DNA from 3 places in the Pseudoalteromonas sp. 120-MNA-CIBAN-0494 genome. Region 1 is predicted to be linked to each of the others. Evidence: predicted binding sites of a transcription regulator. Region 1 holds the regulator's gene; each other region holds the start of a gene.
What was found. The regulator sigma-54, encoded in region 1, starts transcription at its own class of promoters, with help from an activator protein. The targets are predictions, from matches to a motif close to GTTGGCACGNNNNTNGNNT.

Region 2: a site for sigma-54 is predicted at 3,693-3,711, ahead of AAEY55_RS09355 (BON domain-containing protein). Genes of this name have one in related genera too.
Region 3: a site for sigma-54 is predicted at 4,128-4,146, ahead of AAEY55_RS04755 (flagellar hook-length control protein FliK). Genes of this name have one in related genera too.

What each region holds. Positions count from the first base shown of each region.
Region 1 covers NZ_JBEOOE010000002.1:133,128-140,361, reverse strand. The annotation lists gene mgtE (magnesium transporter) at 1-770, opposite strand, end outside; gene AAEY55_RS02365 (HPr family phosphocarrier protein) at 918-1,190, opposite strand; gene rapZ (RNase adapter RapZ) at 1,234-2,079, opposite strand; gene ptsN (PTS IIA-like nitrogen regulatory protein PtsN) at 2,101-2,553, opposite strand; gene hpf (ribosome hibernation promoting factor) at 2,558-2,845, opposite strand; gene AAEY55_RS02345 (RNA polymerase factor sigma-54) at 2,872-4,365, opposite strand; gene lptB (LPS export ABC transporter ATP-binding protein) at 4,435-5,160, opposite strand; gene lptA (lipopolysaccharide transport periplasmic protein LptA) at 5,157-5,702, opposite strand; gene lptC (LPS export ABC transporter periplasmic protein LptC) at 5,692-6,249, opposite strand; gene kdsC (3-deoxy-manno-octulosonate-8-phosphatase KdsC) at 6,246-6,797, opposite strand; gene AAEY55_RS02320 (KpsF/GutQ family sugar-phosphate isomerase) at 6,798-7,234, opposite strand, start outside.
Region 2 covers NZ_JBEOOE010000011.1:84,703-91,936, forward strand. The annotation lists gene secF (protein translocase subunit SecF) at 1-547, shown strand, start outside; gene AAEY55_RS09345 (GGDEF domain-containing protein) at 671-2,449, shown strand; gene suhB (inositol-1-monophosphatase) at 2,521-3,324, opposite strand; gene AAEY55_RS09355 (BON domain-containing protein) at 3,747-4,310, shown strand; gene AAEY55_RS09360 (YqaE/Pmp3 family membrane protein) at 4,386-4,544, shown strand; tRNA gene AAEY55_RS09365 (tRNA-Ile) at 4,851-4,927, shown strand; gene AAEY55_RS09370 (5-carboxymethyl-2-hydroxymuconate Delta-isomerase) at 5,279-5,608, opposite strand; gene AAEY55_RS09375 (CreA family protein) at 5,863-6,339, shown strand; gene AAEY55_RS09380 (hypothetical protein) at 6,343-7,116, shown strand; partial or broken gene AAEY55_RS09385 (LysE family transporter) at 7,130-7,234, shown strand, end outside.
Region 3 covers NZ_JBEOOE010000004.1:70,159-77,392, reverse strand. The annotation lists gene fliF (flagellar basal-body MS-ring/collar protein FliF) at 1-423, shown strand, start outside; gene fliG (flagellar motor switch protein FliG) at 416-1,456, shown strand; gene fliH (flagellar assembly protein FliH) at 1,460-2,275, shown strand; gene fliI (flagellar protein export ATPase FliI) at 2,294-3,628, shown strand; gene fliJ (flagellar export protein FliJ) at 3,628-4,077, shown strand; gene AAEY55_RS04755 (flagellar hook-length control protein FliK) at 4,215-5,795, shown strand; gene fliL (flagellar basal body-associated protein FliL) at 5,853-6,383, shown strand; gene fliM (flagellar motor switch protein FliM) at 6,393-7,234, shown strand, end outside.

The DNA.
Region 1 (7,234 bases):
ATTACATCAACAATGTCATCGATAGTAACACGGCCAAGTAGCTGGGCGTTGTCGTCAACTACTGGGGCTGATATCCAGTTATGACGTTCAAATAACTGCGCCACTTCGCTTTCATCCATCGAAATAGGAATAGACTCACAGTCTTCATCCATTAGGTCGTGAACAATTTTTTCGGGCGAATTGGTTAGTAAGGTACTTAACGATAAAGCGCCTAAAAAACAGTTATGCTTATCGACAACGTAAAGGTCGTCGGTACCCTCAGGGAGTTCGCCGCGCAGACGAATGTAACGCAGTACCACATCTAGGGTTACATCAGGGCGAATGGTTACTGTATCTGTGTTCATCAGCGCGCCAGCAGAGCGTTCCTGATAGGAGAGTGCTTGCGTAGCACGTTCTCTATCTTGAATGTCCATGGCGCTAACCACGTCTTTATAAACCGTGTCAGGCAGGCTTCGCAGTACTTCACCTAAGTCATCGTGGCCCATGTCTTCAGTGGCAGCAGCAATGTGCTTAGGTTCCATTTGGGCAATAATGCCTAAACGTACATCTTCAGAGAGTTCTTCAAGAACATCACCTTGTACATCTGGATCAACTAATTGCCAGAGCAGGCGACGAACTTTATGCGGTGATGATTCTAGTAAAAGTGCGGTATCACAAGGAGCTGTTTTTGCCAGCATGCGCCTAACTTGAACAAACTGACCACTATTGAGTGACTTGGTCACTTGTTGTAATTGTTGTAGTGGGTAGTCTTGTTCGAAAGTTTCGGGCATTGGCGTCCTTAATTTATTTTTATAACGTTAGGGAAGAAGTTAGTCATTAACTTCGTTCAGTTTATCTTACTTTTTTTAGCCAAACTAGCTTAAGGTTTCACTAACCCTATATTTTAGCTCGTTTACTTGGTTTAAATAAAGTGCCTACTATTCTTGTTCGTTAAAGCGCTGCGCTATTAATTGGCCAACGGCATGTAAAGCATGCTCTGCATCGGGTCCTTCGCACACTACTTTTACTTCTTTACCTTGGCTGCTTTCTAGTAACATTAAAGCCAGTACGCTATCGCCAGCGGCTTCTTTTTCATCTTGAAATAAGGTAATAGATGCGTCAAATTGTACCGCTAATTGTGCTAATACGGTAGCAGCTCTAGCATGCAGGCCTAGCTTGTTTTTTATTAAAAATGTATTTTCTAAGCGCATAAGATACTCTACTTAAGCTGAACAGATGATTATTTAAATTGAATTATTTTTCTTGCTCGCGATGGCGAATTTTTACATTAGGGTGAGACATAGCAAAGCTTTCACCAATTGTTTGCGCTAAATAAACTGAGCGGTGCTGACCACCAGTACAACCAATAGCAATGGTTAAATAACTGCGATTATTACGCTCTAGGTGTGGTAACCACGTTTGTACAAAGGTTTGAATTTGCCAAGTGAATTTTTGCACAATACTATGACTAGCTAAATAATCTTTTACTGGTTGATCTAATCCAGTTAAAGGCTTGAGCTCCGGTTCCCAGTGTGGGTTTGGTAAAAAACGCGCATCAAAAACATAATCAGCACCTTTGGGAATACCATGCTTAAAGCCAAACGACTCAAAGGTAATGATAAGCTGTTTGTCTTTTTTACCGAGTATGGTTTCACGCATAGATTCAGCAAGTTGATGCACACTTAAATCGGTTGTATCAATGACATGATCAGCCCGCGTTACGAGTACATCGAGTAATTCTTTTTCCTTTTTTATTGCTAAATCTAGCGGTAGCGAATCAATCGAAAGCGGGTGCAAGCGACGTGTTTCTGAATAACGGCGGATTAACGTTTGATCGTCGCTATCTAAATAAAATAACGTTGGTTTAGCAAAGTCGGGCAAGTACTCAAGAATATCGTTAAACTGCTGCTGGTCTTTAGGCAGGTTACGCACGTCTATACTAACGGCTATTTTATCGTAGTTATCAGAGACACTGCGCACTAATGAAGGCAGCAAATTTACCGGAATATTATCTACACAATAGTAACCTAAATCTTCTACAACACGTAAAGCAACTGACTTACCAGAACCTGATCGGCCACTTATAATAATTAATTCCATTTACCACCCCTTTATTAGTAACTAGGATTGATCCAAAATAACTTGGTATAACGCTTCATCAGACTTTGCCGCACGCAATTGCTTACAAAACTCTTTATCGTTTAGTTTATCAGCTATTGTGGCTAGTGTTTTCAAGTGCTGCTGGTTATCGCCATCGGGCACTATAAGCGCAACAAAAATATCAACTGGACGATTATCAATTGCATCAAAATTAATAGCGGTTTCGCTTATTAAAATTAAGGCAAGAGGCTCTTGTGCCCCGCTCATACGGCCATGTGGAATTGCTATTCCTCGGCCAATACCGGTACTACCTAGCTTTTCTCTTGCCAATAAAGCAGTGAGAATATCTTGCTGAGGTAAATACGGCATTTTTTTATGCGCGAGTTCACTGATGAATTCTAAAATTCTTTTTTTACTATTAAAAAGGACCACAGCTTTGCTGCAGTCCTGGCATATAAGTGAGCTTAATTTCATAGTGTTAGTGTCGAGCAAACTTCTCTTTGTGTTTAATTACTTGACGATCGAGTTTGTCAATCAACGAGTCAATGGCAGCGTACATATCTTGGTGTTCGGTCGATGCAAATAGCTCAGCGCCACTTACAAAAATTGTTGCTTCAGCTTTTTGACTTAATTTTTCTACATCGAGAATAACATGCACATTAGTTATGTGATCTGAGTGTCTTTGCAGCTTTGCAAATTTATTATTTACATAGTCTCTTAATGAGTCTGTAATGTCTACATGACGACCAGTTAAGTTTAGTTGCATCAGCATTTTCCTCTTTGTTGTACGTCTTAAATCAAGCTTTTACGTTGATTCGACGGGGGAATAGCCAGAGATTCGCGATATTTTGCAATTGTCCGTCTAGCTACTTTAATTCCTTGCTCAGCCAATATATCTGCAATCTTGCTATCACTCAATGGTTTGGCTAAGTTTTCTGCAGCTATCAACTTTTTAATCAGGGCACGTATGGCAGTTGATGAACATTCGCCACCATTTTCGGTGCTTACATGGCTTGAAAAAAAGTACTTAAGCTCAAAAATGCCACGTGGAGTGTGCATATATTTTTGCGTAGTGACCCGTGAAATAGTCGACTCGTGCATTTCAACTATTTCGGCAACATCGTTTAATACCATAGGTTTCATGGCTTCTGGGCCATGTTCAAAAAACGCTTGTTGCTGCTTAACAATACAATTAGTTACTTTCAGGAGCGTTTCGTTTCTACTTTCTAGGCTTTTAATAAACCATTTAGCTTCTTGTAAGTGCGAGCGAATAAATTGGCTGTCACCGCTGGATTTTACTGTACGAGACATAGCCGCATATTGGCTGTTAACACGTATTTTTGGCATGCTATCTGGGTTTAGCTCTACCACCCAGCGGCCTTTTATTTTTTTAACAGACACGTCAGGTATAACGTATTCAGACTCTTCTCTGACAATAGTATCCGCAGGCTTAGGATTAAGCGTATGAATAAGTGTCATTATTTCTTTAAGCTCTTCTTCTTTGAGCTTAGTTTTTTTCATTAACGTACGATAGTCGCGAGCAGCGAGTAAATCGATATGATCAGTTAACACCATTTTTGTTTCGTTAATATAAGGGGTGTCTTTATCAAATTGATTTAATTGAATGCATAAGCATTCTTGCAAGCTGCGAGCTGCAATACCAACAGGATCAAATAATTGAATGCGCTTTAGCACTGCTTCTATTTCATCTAGTTCTACTTCGTGTTCGTCGTCAGTTTCTTGGTTAAAGCTTGCTAAAAGGTCTTCGCAACTGAGGGTTAAAATACCAGAGTCATCTACGGCTTCAACGATAGCTATGGCAATAGCTTCGTCGGTAGGGCTAAAAGGGGTGAGCTGTAATTGCCACATTAAGTATTCATGCAGGGTTTCGGTTGATGCACCTTGATAAATAGATTCATCTTCAGGCATTGGCCCTGATGAAGAGGCAGGCGCTGCGCTCATATATTCATCCCATGATACATCCATGGCCATGTCGTCGCTTATGGTGTCTTTATTTAGTGCTTCACCGCTATCTTGCTCATACTCGCTTGGGGTGTCGTCAGCAGAGGCGCTAACAGTAATGTCATCTGCTTTTTGCTCGTTTTTACCTGCTGATTCTTCCGTGTAATCTTGTTCATCAACTTCAAGTAATGGGTTGCTATCAAGTGCTTCTTGTATTTCTTGCTGGAGATCCAAGGTACTAAGCTGCAATAAGCGAATAGCCTGTTGCAGTTGCGGAGTCATTGTAAGTTGCTGGCCCATGCGCAGCTGTAATGATTGCCTCATTTATCTCTAACAATCCTTATAAATTGATATGATTAATCTTAGCAGATGCTTATAGTAATAACATAAATATTACAGTTTGAACTGCTCGCCTAAATAAACATCACGTACTGTTTTATCGTTTAATACAAATTCAGGAGTACCAGATGCAATTAGCTCCCCATGAGAAACAATGTAGGCTTTTTCACAAACATCAAGGGTTTCCCTTACATTGTGGTCGGTAATTAGTACGCCAATACCACGATTTTTAAGGTGTTCTATAATTTTTTTAATATCGAGCACTGAAATAGGATCCACGCCAGCAAAGGGCTCATCAAGCAATATAAATTTAGGATCTGCAGCTAAAGCACGTGCTATTTCTACGCGGCGACGTTCACCACCAGATAGCGCCATACCTAAGCTGTCGCGAATATGTTGCAGGCTAAATTCGTCCAACAAACTATTTAGGGTTTCTTCCCTGGCTTGTTTATTTAGTTGCTTACGCGTTTCTAAAATAGCCATTAAATTTTGATACACAGTGAGCTTTCTAAAAATAGAAGATTCTTGTGGTAAATAACCAATACCTAAACGAGCACGGCTGTGCATAGGAAGTAAGGTAATATCGTTATCATCAATTAATATTTTACCTTTGTCGCTAGGAACTAAGCCTACAATCATGTAAAAGGTAGTGGTTTTACCTGCGCCATTTGGGCCAAGTAAACCAACAATGCTGCCAGCTTTTACTTCAAGTCCTACATTTTTAACAACTTCACGGCCTTTATAGCTTTTTGCTAATAGCTCTGCTTTTAATGTACTCATGGCTGACCTTTATTGAGTTTTTGTTCTTTTTTTACGTCTATAGGCACTAAAATAGTGTGTACCCGATCAGTTGAGTTTTCATCTTTTTCAGCACTTATAAGCTGTTGCTCTATATCGTAGGTGATGCTTTTAGCCGTAATTTTTTGCCCAGCTTGAGAAATGTTTGCATCTCCTACCAGGGTTAAAAAACGTTTCGCTACATCGTAACGTACTTCGTTAGCGCTGGCGCTCATGACAGTACCATCTGCTTGCTTTTCTTCAAAATATGCAGGGCTGCCCGTGGCAATTAATAGTTGTTTATTATCGCCAAGTTCGTCGCGCTTATGTACTTCTAAACGATCGGCGGTTATACGACGATTGCCGTGAATTATCTCGACATTTTTATCAAAAATACCAACGTTTTCTTTTAGTTGACCTTCTTGTCGGTCAGCACTAATAGAAATTTGATTAGCTAATGGGGAAGTACTTTGCTCTGCCGCATTACTATTAAATACAAGTATAAGCGATGGAATAATAAGTATTTTTGCAAGGTTATTGGTCATAATATAGTGTTCGCGTATGGTTAATTAGTTTTATCACCTCGGTTGTTAAATTGGCTTCAAGGCCTTTACCGGTGATCTTTAAATTCGGTCCAGTTATAATAACGGGCTGTTCGCTGCGCATAGTGAGTAGCATTATATCTACTTGAATATTGTCGGCGATAATTTTGTCTATCATTGCGCCATCAATTAAGTTTTGGGCAGTTACATTACCCTCTAAAATTAATTGTCTTTCATCGTAAAGTGTTGCTTCATCAGCATTGATACGCCACGTTTTTTGTCTATCGTCGTACAATATGAAAGTAGGTTTTTCGAATAAGGTAAATCCTAGCTGCTCGTAAAGCTCCGTTTTAACCGCAGTTACTTTATGGCTAATTTCACCGTTTTCGTCAAAAGCTGTTTGTTTTAGCTCAATGGCGGTGTAATCGGGTTTAGCTATTACTTCTGAGTCGGCTTTAGCAACCGTATTTACCTGAGTAAAATAAGGGTACCAAAGCCAAACCATACAGGTGATGAATAAAACGCTTAAGACTATGCGCGCTATATTCATGAACTGGTGCCTTGGCTAGTTAATGGTTTATTGTTTTCAAGCATAAGTAAGTCGGTTAGCTCTCTTACTGCACCAAAACCACCCGGCATTTGCGTAGTGTAATGTGCTAAGCGTTTAATTAGTGGGTGCGCGTCGTTTACTGCGACTGCAAAGCCAACTAACTCCATAACAGGCATATCAGGGCCATCATCACCAATATAAGCAATTTGCTCATCGCTCAAATTAAGCTTGTTTTTAAGTTCTTGGTAGGCAATAAGCTTGTTTTCTTGACCTTGATAAATATGCTGCACGGTTAAGCTGGTCATACGTTGTTGTACTATTTGCGAGTGCCTGCCGGTAATAACCGCTACTTCAAAGCCGCTGTTAATAAGTGCTTTAATACCAAAGCCATCTTTTGTATTAAATGCTTTTAGCTCTTCACCTTGGTTGCCAAGATAAATTCGGCCATCAGAAAATACGCCATCAATGTCGCATATAAGTAGTTTTACTTTTTTTGCGCGCGCTTTAGCGTCATCACTTAGCGCTTGATAGAGTTCTTCAAATTGCATTTATAATACTCCTGCTTTAAGTAGGTCTTGCATATTGAGTGCCCCAATAGGCTGATTATGCTCATTAATAATAATTAAGCCATTAATGCGTTTATGTTCCATAATATTAAGCGCTTGCGCAGCAAGCATATCTTGGGTTGCCGTGGTACACGATTTAGTCATTACTGCATCTATTGACGTGGTATGAATATCAACGCGTTGCTCTAAAATACGGCGTAAATCACCATCGGTAAATAACCCGGCGAGTTGCTGGTTATCGTCAACTATGGCGGTCATACCTAAGCCTTTAGCTGTCATCTCAATCAGTGCATCTTTAATAGTTTGCGAAGTAGTTATAATAGGCGTATTTACACCGCTGTGCATAACATCTTTTAAGGTGAGCAGTAATCGCTTCCCTAAACTGCCACCGGGATGCGATAGTGCAAAGTCATCGGCAG
Region 2 (7,234 bases), on a different contig from region 1:
CCTAAAAGAGCAGGGTGGCCTGGCCATGTTAACTGCGCTTATTTGTATCTTGATTTATGTAGCGTTTCGCTTTGAATGGCGTTTTGCAGTAGGCGCAGTAAGCGGCTTAATTCACGATGTTATTATTACCGTTGGCTTATTTTCGGTATTAGGTTTAGAGTTCGATTTAACCATATTAGCGGCTATATTAGCGGTAATAGGTTACTCGCTAAACGATACCATTGTAGTATCTGACCGTATTCGTGAAAACTTCCGCAAAGTACGTATTGATGACACGATAGAAATTATCGATATTTCTTTAACACAAACGCTTAATCGTACCTTAGTAACGTCAATTACCACTATTTTAGTATTAATTGCCTTGTTTATTTGGGGCGGTCAAACCATTCATGGCTTTGCTACAGCATTGTTATTTGGTGTGTTTATTGGTACTTATTCATCTATTTACGTTGCCAGCTCAGTTGCTATTGCGCTTGGCGTAAGTAAAGAAGATTTAATACCAGAAGTGATTGAAAAAGAAGGTGCTGATCTAGACGCTATGCCGTAATAGATTTGTAAGCCGATATTAACCGCCCATCTGGGCGGTTTTTTATTGCCTGCAGATTGCCATAAAAATGTCATATTCGCTTGCTACTTTACCTTGAGTAAATCGTAATAGAGCTTAGCAATAATGAAGCAGCGTAAATTATTAAATGAAATTTTAGAAAATGGCACAATTACCACCTTGTTTCAGCCGCTTTTTGATATTAGCAGGCAGACCATTCTCGGTTATGAAGCACTCAGCAGAGGGCCTAAAAATAGCTGTTTAGAAATGCCTAATACACTGTTTCAGGTGGCTCATCAATATGGTCTGATTTCAGAGCTTGAGCTACTGTGTCGCTCTAAAGCTATTGAGAACTTTGTGCATTTGAAGCTGCAGGGCAAACTATTTTTAAATGTTAGTCCTAAAACGTTACTCGACCCAAGTCATCCTAAAGGCGAAACACTGCATCTCATTAAGCAGTTTGGTTTAGCAGCTCATCGGGTGGTGATAGAGGTAACAGAGCAAGAAAGGGTCGAGGATGAGTTTTTACTACAAAAAACCATGGCACATTACCGCTCTTTAGGCTTCACTATTGCAATTGATGACTTAGGTACGGGGTATTCTGGGTTAAAGCAATGGTCGGAGTTATGCCCAGACTTTGTCAAAATCGATCGTTATTTTATCGATCATTGCGATAAAAGTGTGGTTAAAAAAGAGTTTTTAAAGTTAATAACAGCTCTGGCAAAAGTAACCAATACGACAGTGATTGCAGAGGGAATTGAGCGAGCAGAAGAGCTAACTGTGTTAGAAGGAATGGGTATCAACTATGTGCAAGGGTTTTTACTTGAACGACCAAGTAATAAACCAAGTTATGTGCTTTCAGCAAGGCAAATTCAAGCACTGAGCTTTGCCGCAAATACAAACCAGTTAAATAACTCTATGGCTATTGGTTGGCTTGCATTAGCGCAGCAAACTATTGATAGCGAAACCAGTTGTAAAGACGCCCATGCGCTATTTGAACGAGATAAATCGATTGCCAGCCTAGTGGTAATTAATTCGCAGTGTCAGCCAATTGGTTTGCTCCACAAAGAGCAACTTAGTGAAGTGTTTGCAGCGGCCTATGGCCATGCTTTGTATGACAAGCGTGCGGCCACTGTAGTAATGGACAGGCAACCGCTAGTGGTAGATGAAAACCAGCTGCTAGATAACGTTAGTCAGCAAATTACCGAATGCGACTTTGATATTCGCCGCCATATAGTGATCACCCGAGGGCAGCAGTATTTAGGCATTGTGCCAGTACGCGACATATTAAAACATATAACAGATGAAAAAATTCGTCATGCGCAGCACGCTAACCCATTAACTATGTTACCCGGTAATCTAGCTCTTAACGATGCCATAGAGCGGCGTTTAGCTACACAAAAGGCGTTTTCATTGGCGTATTTAGATTTGAACCATTTTAAACAGTTTAATGATTTGTTTGGTTATGCTAGCGGCGATAGTGTAATTAAACTATTAGCAAATATTACGATGCAGGCGTGTAGTAATACAAACAGTTTTTTTGGCCATATTGGCGGCGATGACTTTATGGTGCTATTTGATGATAATAATGCTGCCGCAGTGTGCGAGCATATTATTCGCCAATTTGAAATAGAATCACAGGTGTTTTTTAGTTCCGAACATATTAAAAATAAGGGATATTGGAGTGCAAATAGAGAAGGGAAGCCACAATTTGTGCCATTAGTAACACTGGCAATAGGCTTAGTTACTCCCGATTTACACCATTATAAGAATAGCCATCAGGTTGCAGCATTGGCAAGTAATGCTAAAAAATCAGCAAAGCGCTTTGCTCATAGCCATTTGTTTTTATGTCAGCGTAGTAAGCCAAGTAGTGTGGTTGCTAGGTTAGAAAAACAAGCAGTTTAATCGTCATAAATAATTTTTTGCAGACAACAAAAAAGGAGCCTAAGCTCCTTTTTTAAACCATGCAGTTTTTATTAACGAAGTAATGACTCAGTTAATACAGGGCGAATTTCGCGAATTATTGCTTGAGTTAGCTTAGGTGCGCCACAGATAATGTTACCACTATTGTTATAGTTTACGCCGCCAGCAAAATCTACAACCATGCCGCCTGCTTCTTTTACTAATAGCTCGCCTGCAGCAGTATCCCAAGGTTTTAAACCAATTTCGAAAAAGCCATCAACGCGTCCAGCAGCAACATAAGCCATGTCTAGCGCAGCAGAGCCCGCACGACGGATATCAGCTGTATGTATGAATAAAGCTTTAAACGCTTCTGTGTATGCATCTAGGTGTTGTTTTTGCTTGAAAGGGAAGCCAGTAGCTAAGATTGAACCGCCTAAATCAACTGTTTTAGAAACGCGTAAACGTTTGCTATTAAGTTGTGCGCCTTGACCACGAGAGGCAGTGAAAAGCTCACCACGAATTGGATCATAAATAACGGCTTGGTCTAAACGACCTTTTACTTTAAGTGCGATAGAAACCGCAAAATGAGGAATACCCTTGATGAAGTTAGTTGTGCCATCAAGCGGGTCAACAATCCATTGGTAATCTGCATCTTTACCTTTATGCTCGCCTAATTCTTCACCAACAATGCAGTGATCAGGGTAAGAGCGTAAAATGGTGTCGCGAATTATAGCTTCAGCTTCTTTATCAATGTTAGTCACTAAATCGTTAGTGCCTTTTTGTTGAACTTCAACTTTTGATAAATCTTCACTTGCACGAAGTATAATTTTGCCTGCGTTACGCGCAGCGCGAACCGCAATGTTTAACATTGGATGCATGGTATTACCTTTGGGTTGTAAAAGAACGTTTATATATTTTAGCTGGCGTATTTTAGCGACTTTTGCCATAAAGTAAACAACAAAGCCTAAATACTTTTGTTTGTTTTTTATACTTGCTTGATGTGCAGAGCATTTTATAGAAATTCAGCATTGATGAATCTGCAAAGCACTTTTTAAATGTGTTCTAGTGCTTTAAAAATTTAGCATGTTTTTTACTCTTTAACCTGGGCCCAAGTTAAAAGCTATGAACATGCTTTTATTTTCACTACTGAGAACTTTTTACCGATAAGTCGGTAAAAAAGTGATGTATACAAAGTGAAGTTATTTTACACATCGCCTTAAGTTAATGATTTTACTTGTTTATTAAAGTTGGCTTAAAGCTGGCATTAGTTAAAGTGTCTTTAATCAAAAGGAGAAAGATTATGAAAACATTTAACAAATCTATCATTGCGGCGTTAGTTTTAGGTACTACGGCTATGGGTGCTCAAGCGAGCAGCTGGGAAAATGAAAGTAAAGATGCTTGGATTGATGGTAAGGCTGAAACAGTGCTTCTTATGAACACTAACCTCAATAACTTTGACATCAACACTGATGTAAAAAATGGCAAAGTTATACTAACAGGTAAAGTTAATAGCGAACTCGACAAAGAGTTAGCAGAAGAACTTGTACTGAGTTTAGATGGTGTAACCGATGTTGATAACCAGCTTACTGTTGTGAAAAACATGAACAGTAAAAGCCATGACAACATGAAAGATGATGATGGTAGCGGCTTAACCGACGCTAAAATTACCACAGTCATCACAACGCGTTATTTATTTAACTCAGAAGTTGGTGGTACAAACATTGATGTAGATACTGACAACGGTGTAGTTACTCTTACCGGTACAGTGAACTCAGATGCTGAAAAACAGCTTGCAGTAAAAATTGCTAAAAATGCAGAAGATGTTCGCGATGTAGTAGATAAACTAACGATAGTTGCAAAGTAACATAGTATTTATAAAACCCAGCTCTGCTGGGTTTTTGCTTATAAGTTTTTTAGTTTATAAATAAGGAGAATATTTATGGATATTATACGTATTATTTTTTCAATCTTACTGCCACCACTGGGAGTATTTTTACAGGTGGGTTTAGGCTTACATTTTTGGATAAATATTTTACTTACGTTGTTTGGTTACTTCCCTGGAGTAATACATGCAATATACATTATCGCAAAAAAATAATTCATTTCTGTTTGTCGCGTAATATAAGCTGTAAGTTGCTTATTTAAAGCCCAATTTTTAAATTACGCGATATACAGCCTTCCATTTCACTTTTACTTAGCTGCCAGTATTAACCCTAAATTCTGCAAATTTTAATATTATACCCATAAAAAGATTACTATTTAAGCAGTTAGACCATTGATTGTTAAAATAAAGACTTTTGCTAGTGACAAGCCTCTAAAAACTTTTTATACTGCACCCCGCTTTAGTCGCTATGTGACTAAACGCTTCTTAAAAAATTAACTGTTTACAGTTATACAAAAAGTTGGCCCCTTAGCTCAGTTGGTTAGAGCACACGACTCATAATCGTTAGGTCCCCAGTTCGAGTCTGGGAGGGGCCACCATTTTTAAATATACCTACTAAAAATCATTCCAATCATTAACTAATGAATAGCTCTATGTTGTGTTAATTACACTTTAAGTATATTTTTGCCTGTTTCATTATAAAATAATAAATAGAATTGTTTTACGGCAATAAAAAATCCCTAGTTAGGGATTTTTTACAGAGTACTTATTAACGCTTTTAAGTTAATACCTATATTATTAATAACATGATCATTCTGACTTATTAAGTAGCTAATTAACCGCGTTAGAAATAGCCTATAGGTCACTATACATTATGACTTTGATTAGTGATTAAGCTGTTTTTTTGGTACTAGAATTGTTCACTAATTTAATGTGACGGGTAAAATAAATTAATTTTTACGGTAGATCTCATGTTCAATATCGTAAATATTAACGCTTAAACTGTCTGATGCTCTGCAATAGGTTTTTAAACACTCAAGTAGTTGCTCACTTAACATTTGTTTTTGCTCAATAGAACGTCCCGCCAAAATGTGTACCGCAATATGTATAAACCCCGACCCGCCAGCGCCAAGTAGATATTGCTGATAGGAAATAGCGCGTGTTTTTATGGTTTCTAAATCAAATAAATTACTTTGGAAAGCGGCGTTGTGAATTTTTTCTACAAGTACTTGTGGTAATACAGGGAGGTCTTCTGAGTGTTCAATAATAATGTGCGGCATTTAGGCGTTCCTATTATGAGTTACTACATGTGTGAACCTTATTATACCAAATACCAGGTTACCCGCTAACCCCTACAATGCTGAATTAGCATCTTTTTGTTTTGCACAATTAGCCATTAAGAAGTGTTATGGTGCGGCAAAGGTGAATGTATATAGCGCAATGTTTATTTTTTACAACATGTGTTTTGTAGCTGTAAATACGTTTAGTATAGAAGAATAAACCGTATCCCTCTTTAAGTATGTTGGAGAACACGATGAAGTATTTAAAAGTCAGCTTTTTACTCGCAGGTATGCTTACCTTAACAGCGTGCTCAGATGATGTTGCCTCTGTAAGCCTTGGGTTATTTACCACCAAGGATGTAATTGTAAATTCGCAACAAGACCCTTTAGTCACTGGGGTAACGTGCCATATTAGCCATATAGAAGCTAATTTAGATTTTTCAGATCCTTCTGATATGTCAATTTCGTGTCGGCAAACCGGGGTTATTACCGCAGAGCAATTGCAGCAGATTGATCGGAGTAAATCTGGGGAAGTGGTATTTAAATCATCTAAAAGTATTTTGTTTAAATCATTAAAAGTGCGTCGTATTTACGATGCTAAAGCACATACCTTATTGTATTTGTCGTACTCGACTAAAGAGTCTACGGGGAGTCATCATCATGCGTTATCTACTGTGCCATTATACAATACACAAGCATGGCAATGGGCGCTTGGGCAAGAGCGAGAGTAAGCTATGTTAGCGTTATTTAAGCCCAAACCATTACTGGCTGAGCAAGAGCAGCAATGGTTAATTGATACCTTTATATGGGCAGTTGAAAACTTTGATGTTGAGTTTTTTACCCAGCATACGCAAATCACTTTGCCCACGGTTGAGTTCTTTCCCGACTCGGTATCGAGTATTGAAGAAATGGCCACTAAGGTATTTAACCGCGTAAGTAGTTATGCGGGTATGACAGCGTGGCCTATTCAACTAGTTGCACCGCAGCAGCTCACTCCACAGGTTTTTCCACAGTTTAAATTTAGCCAACAACTACGTGGCGAAGGCGCTAAATTAATTGTACCGCCTAGCCAGGCTATTAATATTTCGTTTAATCCAAATCAAGTAAACCAGCCACAAGACTTAGTTGCCAGTTTTGCTGGAACGTTAGCGACTATTTTAATTCATCATGTAGGCGTATTACCACCGGGCGGAAAAGACTACTTAGCGCAAGCTGCTGATGCACTGGCTTGCTTTTTAGGCTTTGGGGTAATGATGAGCAATACGGTATATCAGTTTAAGGGCGGCTGTGGCTCGTGTTATAACCCTTATGCAAATCGCGAAGCGTCGTTGAACGAAACCCATACGGTATTTATGCATGCGTTAGTGAGTTACTTTAAAAATGATAAACGCTCTAAGCAGCATTTAAAACCGCATTTGCGCGGCCAATTTAAAAAAGCGCAAAAAGAAATTAAAGCATTAGTCAATAACTCAGCTAACCCGCTGTTATTAGCGTATATGCCAAACTAAGCAGAGATATTGTGTGAATTACTTAGACGAATTTTTACTGATTGCCGTAGCGCACTTTTTTGCAGTAGCAAGCCCAGGGCCCGATTTTGCTGTGGTATTAAAGCAAAGTGTGCAGCAA
Region 3 (7,234 bases), on a different contig from region 1:
GCCCTAGAAGTAGTAACAGTTCCCTTTGTACGAGAAGCCGTAGATATGAGTTTTGAAGTACCTTTATGGGAACAAGACTGGTTTATGAAAATAGTACGCTTAGTACTGGCTGCATTGGTTATTATTGTGTTGATTATGGCTGTAGTTAAACCTATGCTAAAACGCTTAATTTACCCTGACAGCACGCTTGATGAGTACGATGAAGATGCACTTAGCTCAGGGGTTGATATTGGCGATAATAGCTTAGATATGCTAAATAAAGACTTTGATTCTGCTTCAGTTGGCTTCTCAAGCGATGGTACACTGCAGCTACCCGATTTACATGGTGACGAAGACTTACTTAAAGCCGTTCGTGCCCTTGTAGCTAACGAACCAGAACTATCATCACAAGTAGTGAAAGCGTGGTTAACCGAAGATGACTGATCAAAACCAAAAACAACTCCCAGCAGCTTTCGATGTTGATAAGCTAGATGGCGTAGATAAAGCGGCCATATTGCTATTAAGTTTATCTGAAGAGGATGCAGCGCAAATACTCAAACATTTAGAGCCCAAACAGGTGCAAAAAGTGGGTATGGCGATGGCCGGTTTACAGGATTTATCGCAAGCTAAAATAAGTGCAGTACATAATTTATTTATAGAACAAATTCAAAGCTTTAGTACAATTGGTTTTCAATCAGAAGACTTTATTAAAAAAGCGCTTACTGCTGCATTAGGTGAAGATAAAGCCGCTAGCTTAATTGACCAAATAGTAATGGGATCGGGCGCTAAAGGACTTGATTCGTTAAAGTGGATGGACTCGAAACAAGTAGCTAACATTATTCGTAATGAGCATCCGCAAATTCAAACCATTGTATTATCTTATTTAGAGCCTGAGCAATCTGCCGAAATACTGGCGCAGTTTCCTGATAAAGTGCGCCTGGATTTAACCATGCGTATTGCTAACCTTGAAGAAGTGCAGCCAGCTGCCTTGCAAGAGCTTAACGAAATTATGGAAAAACAGTTTGCAGGCCAAGCGGGTGCGCAAGCTGCGAAAATGGGCGGCTTAAAAGCGGCTGCCGATATTATGAACTACCTAGATACCAACGTAGAAGGGCAGTTAATGGACTCTATTCGTGAGCATGACGAAGAAATGTCGCAACAAATTCAAGATCTTATGTTTGTGTTTGAAAACTTAATGGACGTAGACGACCGTGGTATTCAAGCAATTTTACGCGAAGTACAACAAGACGTACTAATGAAAGCTATTAAAGGTACAGACGATGCGCTTAAAGAAAAAATACTCGGTAATATGTCTAAACGTGCTGCCGAAATGCTTGCCGATGACTTAGAGGCAATGGCACCAGTGCGTATTAGTGAAGTAGAAGCAGCGCAAAAAGAAATACTCTCTACGGCGCGTCGATTGTCTGACTCGGGCGAAATACAGCTTGGCAGCGGCGGCGGCGAGGAGTTTTTATAAACCATGACTAAATCGTCAATGCACAAAGGGCGTCCACTGCACGCAGATGAAGCCGATGAACTATTAAAGCACTGGGATGTTCCTGATGTAGCACCCGATGAAAAAAGCTTTGGTAATCGCTCTACTGCCTTTGGTACACCGCTTGCTGAGTTGTATCGAAAAGAAATGGCTGAAGAGTCGCTAATTGAAGAGCCGCAAGAACCTGAGTTACCTGCGCTTACTATGGCCGAACTTGAGCGCATTAGACAAGATGCGTTTGAAGAAGGTGTAAAACAAGGGCACGAGCAAGGTTACATAGATGGTTTTGATAAAGGTGTTACCGAAGGTAAAGAAGCTGGCTACAAAGAGGGCCTAGAGCTGGGAAAAACCCAAGGCCAAGAAGATGTAAAACCACTAATAGAGGAGCAGTTAACTGGCCTACGTAGTATTTTAGAGGGGTTAACCGCGCCGCTAAGTAAAGTAGATGAGCAAGTTGAAAAGCAATTAGTGCAATTAGCCGTTATGCTTGCAGAAGCTATTATTTATCAAGAAGTAAAAACCTCTCCTGATGTTATTTTACACACCCTTAAACACAGTATTGATGCGCTTAATACCGAGCAAGAAAAAGTACGTATTCATTTACACCCCGAAGATTTAGAGCTAATAAAGCAAAGTTATGGCGAGCAAACAGTGACAGATAATAACTGGCAGTTGATTGCAGAGCCAACGTTAGAGCGAGGCGGCTGCGAAGTTAAAACGGCGCAATCATCGCTTGATATGACACTTAAAACGCGTGTCAAAGAAACATTGGATAGTTTTTTGCATAGCAGTAGTATCTAACTATTTTATTGGTCTGTTATGTCTGCTTTAGATGTTTCATTAAGCGAACGCTTATCTCAATACAAACAGCATATTAAACCGCCAACACTTGCTGTAGCGGGTATTTTAACGCGAGTAGTTGGCCTTACCCTTGAGGCTAAAGGCTTACGTGCGCCTGTAGGTAGCCAATGTAAAATAGAAACTATGAACGGCTTTGTTGATGCCGAAATAGTTGGTTTTAACGACCAAACCTTATATTTAATGCCAAACGATCATATATCGGGGGTGCTCCCTGGTGCTCGGGTGATCCCCCAACTTAACGACACAGGTTTACCTGTAGGCATGAGTTTGCTGGGCCGCGTAGTTGATGGCTTAGGTCGTCCTCTTGATGGTTTAGGTAAAATTAATGCCGAGCACTATCTTAAGTTTGCCCAAAAACCGATAAACCCTCTTTCAAGACGACCTATAAGCCAGCCTATGGATGTAGGCGTGCGTGCTATAAATTCAGTAATAACAGTAGGACAAGGCCAGCGAATGGGCTTGTTTGCAGGCTCGGGTGTAGGTAAGTCGGTACTGCTTGGTATGATGACTCGTGGTAGTGAAGCCGATGTTATTGTGGTGGGACTGGTGGGTGAGCGTGGCCGCGAAGTAAAAGAATTTATTGAAGAAATACTTGGTGTTGAGGGGCGTAAACGCTCGGTGGTTGTAGCAGCACCGGCAGATTCTTCACCATTAATGCGTTTAAAAGGCTGCGAAAGTGCGGTAACAATTGCAGAGTACTTTCGCGATCAGGGATTAAACGTTTTGTTATTGCTCGATTCGGTAACGCGCTATGCCATGGCGCAGCGTGAAATAGCACTTGCAGTAGGCGAGCCACCGGCGACTAAAGGCTACCCGCCTTCGGTGTTTGCAAAACTGCCAGCGCTGGTGGAACGTGCCGGTAACGGCGGAGAAGGGCAAGGCTCTATTACTGCCTTTTTTACCGTACTAAGTGAAGGCGATGATATGCAAGACCCCATTGCCGATGCGGCGCGCGCTATACTCGACGGCCATATTGTACTTTCGCGGGAACTGGCCGACAGCGGTCATTACCCGGCAATTGATATAGAAAAATCCATTTCGCGAGTGATGCCACAAGTGGTATCTGAGACGCATATGCAACAAGCGCGAGTGCTTAAGCAGGTATATTCTATGTACCAGCAAAATAAAGACATGATCACCTTAGGTGCGTATCAAAAAGGGACAGATCAAATGCTTGATCAAGCCATAAATATGATGCCAAGAGTAAATGCCTTCTTACAGCAAGGCATGCGTGATGTAATTAGTTACGACGACGGCCTGCAAGGGCTAGCGCAGTTATTAGGGCAAGCATAATGGCTAAAAACAAACTGCATTTATTACTAAAGATTGAAAACGATAAAGAAGAAACGCTGCGGATGAGCTATTTGCAGGCGAATCAAAATTTGCAGGCAAACCAGCAAAAACTCCAAGGTTTAAATAACTTTAGATTGGAATACACCCAGCAATTACACATTAAAGGGCAGTCGGGCTTATCAAGTGCTGGGTTTAGTCAGTTTCATGCATTTATTGCTAAAATAGAAGAAGCAATTCGCCAACAAGCCAATACAGTTAACACTGCAAAACAAGTGGTTAGCCAGCGTAAAACCCTGTGGTTAAAGCAGCAAATTAAGGCTAAAGCAGTCGCTAAACTCATAGAAAAACAACAGTTAAAGGCCGATGTGCTAGTGGCTAAAAATGAGCAAAAAATGTTGGATGAATTTTCGGCTAATCAATTTTTTCAACGACACAACAATCGACTTTAGTAAGTAGCGAGTACTTTAACCGCTTTAACAAAAGCTTGTACCTTATAAACAAAGGCACGTTAATTGCTTTGTTGTTAAATGAACTATAATTTTAGGCATTATTGGGTGGTTTGTTGCCGCTTTATATTAGGTGATTTATGACGATTAATGATATTTCAATGTTAGCGGTATCTGAGCAAGACGCTTACTCTAATAAACAAACGAGTAACTCAAGACGTAATGATGACTCTGATACTGGTTTTTTTAATCAGTTAGAAGATGCCAATAAAGCGGCTTACAATAATAACAGCAAAGCTAAAGCAGGCGCTAGCAATGCTAAGGCTGAGCAGCCTGAAACACAAGACGATGCTGTTTCGGGCGATAGTATGTTGGCGCAAATAAATGCTGCGCACACTATAGACACCACAGTTAAAAAGAACGCTGATGCTAAAGCCGAGGCTTTAGATGAAGACGCTAAGCAATTAAAAGGGAAGCCTGATGATCAGCTTGCCCCTATTGTAATTGCACCGCAAAAAGGTGTGCTTAGCGATGTTGCAGCAAGCGCTGAGGCGGCAAACGAAAAGCTAATGCCCTTATCTCAAAGTATGGCCACTGCAAATAATAAAGGCGATGCAACAGCGCAAAAACAATCTGTAGATGCCGCAGTAATGAACTTGCTAAGCAAAGATAGCGAGGCAATTAAAGCAGATCCGTTACTTGCTAAACTAACACCCGAGCAGCATGAGCAATTAACTACGCAGCTGCAGGCAAGTAGCAAACCCAATGGCAACGACAACCTAGCAACGTTAAAGCAAATGCTTACTCAATATGTTGTTGAAAGTGATAAAGCAAGCGCGGCAGACACGGCTAAACAGGCCTTAAATTCTCAAATAAATGCTTTGACCACACCAGAAAAACAAGCGCTACTGAGCCAGTTAAATAGCTATATTAAAAATGAGCAGCCCCAAGGTGAGCAACTAGCAAGTATTAAGCAAACAATTGCAGATTTAAGCGCATCGATTGATAAAAAAGCATTAATAACTGCAGATGATAAAACAGCATTAAACGCACTTAGCGATAAAGAACTCACTAAATCGTTAGAGTCATTGCAAAAAAATAACACTGAACAGTTATCACCCCGAGCAGCACAATTATTGACGCAAATTACCAGTACGGTAAATGGTTTAGGCCTATACGATGGTGTAGGGTATGAGCAAACTATAATTGATATGCAAGCGTTGCAGGCTGGGCAATTACAAAGCACAGCGCAAGTTAAACAAGCAAGCTTGGACCCAGGCGTTATGCAAGCGCTTAATATTATAAAAAGTGACGCGGCAAAAATGTTGCAAGAGCGAGTGAGCTCTATGCTTAGCATAAATAATAAAGTAGCAGAAATTCGTCTCGACCCACCAGAAATGGGCAGTATGCAAATTCGCATCAGAAGCGATGCAGAGCAAGCACAAATAAACTTTGTAGTACAAAACCAGCAAGCTAAAGAAGCGCTTGAACAATCGCTTCCGCGCTTACGCGAAATGCTTGCCCAACAAGGCATAGATTTAGGCGAAAGTACTATTTCTTATGGTGAGCCTGGAGGGCAAGGAGCAGAGCAAAATGATGACAACGATAGTCGTCGTTTAGCTGATAATGAATTGACTACTGATGAAAACGATGAGCAAATTAATACACAAATGCCAAGTTCTCGACAACAAACGTCATCATCAATAGATTACTATGCCTAAGTACTGCTATTATAATAGCTAAAACAAGCAAGTACCTTTGCTAATAAAGGAAATATCATGGCTGAAGAGACTAATTTAGAAATAGAAGAAACAGGTAACAGCAAAAAGAAAATCATAGTAATTATTGCAGCTGTATTGCTTGTTATTGTTGCAGCTGTTGTTGGTTATTTTTTGCTTTCGGGCTCAGACACGCCAGCGGAAACGTTAAATGATGAAGCCGCTACAGCACAGCAAACAAGCTCTTCTACAGGCTCATCGGCCAAAATAGGCAGCGCACTTTATGTTGCAATGCCAAGACCTTTTGTATTTAACATACCGGGCTCTAGTCGCGATAGAATTGTGCAAATTAAAGTGGAATTATTAGTGCGCGGCGAAGCAAACGAAGAAACCGCTAAAAAGCATATTCCACTAATAGAAAGTACATTATTAAGTATATTTTCTATGTCCACGGCTGACGAACTAAGCACCAGTGTAGGTAAAGAAAACTTACGCTTTGCAGCACTAGAAAAAGTACAAGCTAGCTTAATGGACGTTGAAGGCAGTAAAGTAATTGAGCGGGTATTATTTACCGGCTTTGTGATGCAATAAGGGGCTAGCGTGAGCGATTTATTATCCCAAGACGAAATTGATGCGTTATTGCATGGTGTTGATGACGTTGACGAGGAAGATATACCCGAAGGTGAAGACGGTGAAGGCAATACGCTTCAGTATGACTTTTCTTCGCAAGATCGGATCGTACGTGGACGAATGCCGACACTGGAAATTGTTAACGAACGCTTTGCTCGTCATATGCGAATTAGCCTATTTAACATGATGCGCCGCACCGCTGAGGTGTCTATAAATGGCGTGCAAATGATTAAGTTTGGCGAGTATGTGCATACTTTGTTTGTGCCAACTAGTTTAAATATGGTGCGTTTTAGACCTTTAAAAGGCACCGGCCTTATAACCATGGAAGCACGTTTAGTGTTTATTTTGGTTGATAACTTTTTTGGTGGTGATGGCCGCTACCATGCAAAAATTGAAGGGCGTGAATTTACCCCTACAGAGCGACGCATTGTGCAAATGTTACTAAAAATAATCTTTGAAGATTATAAAGAAGCATGGGCACCGGTAATGGATGTATCGTTTGAATACTTAGATTCTGAAGTAAACCCTGCTATGGCTAACATTGTAAGCCCAACCGAAGTGGTGGTTATTAGCTCTTTTCATATTGAATTGGATGGCGGCGGAGGGGACTTTCATATTGCTCTACCTTATTCTATGCTGGAGCCAATTAGAGAGCTGCTTGACGCGGGTGTGCAATCGGATACCGAAGACACCGATTTACGTTGGAGTAAGGCACTACGCGATGAAATAATGGACGTAGAGGTTGAGTTATCTACTCAGTTATTGGAAGTGGATTTAACGCTAAAACAAATAATGGAACTTAAAGCGGGTGA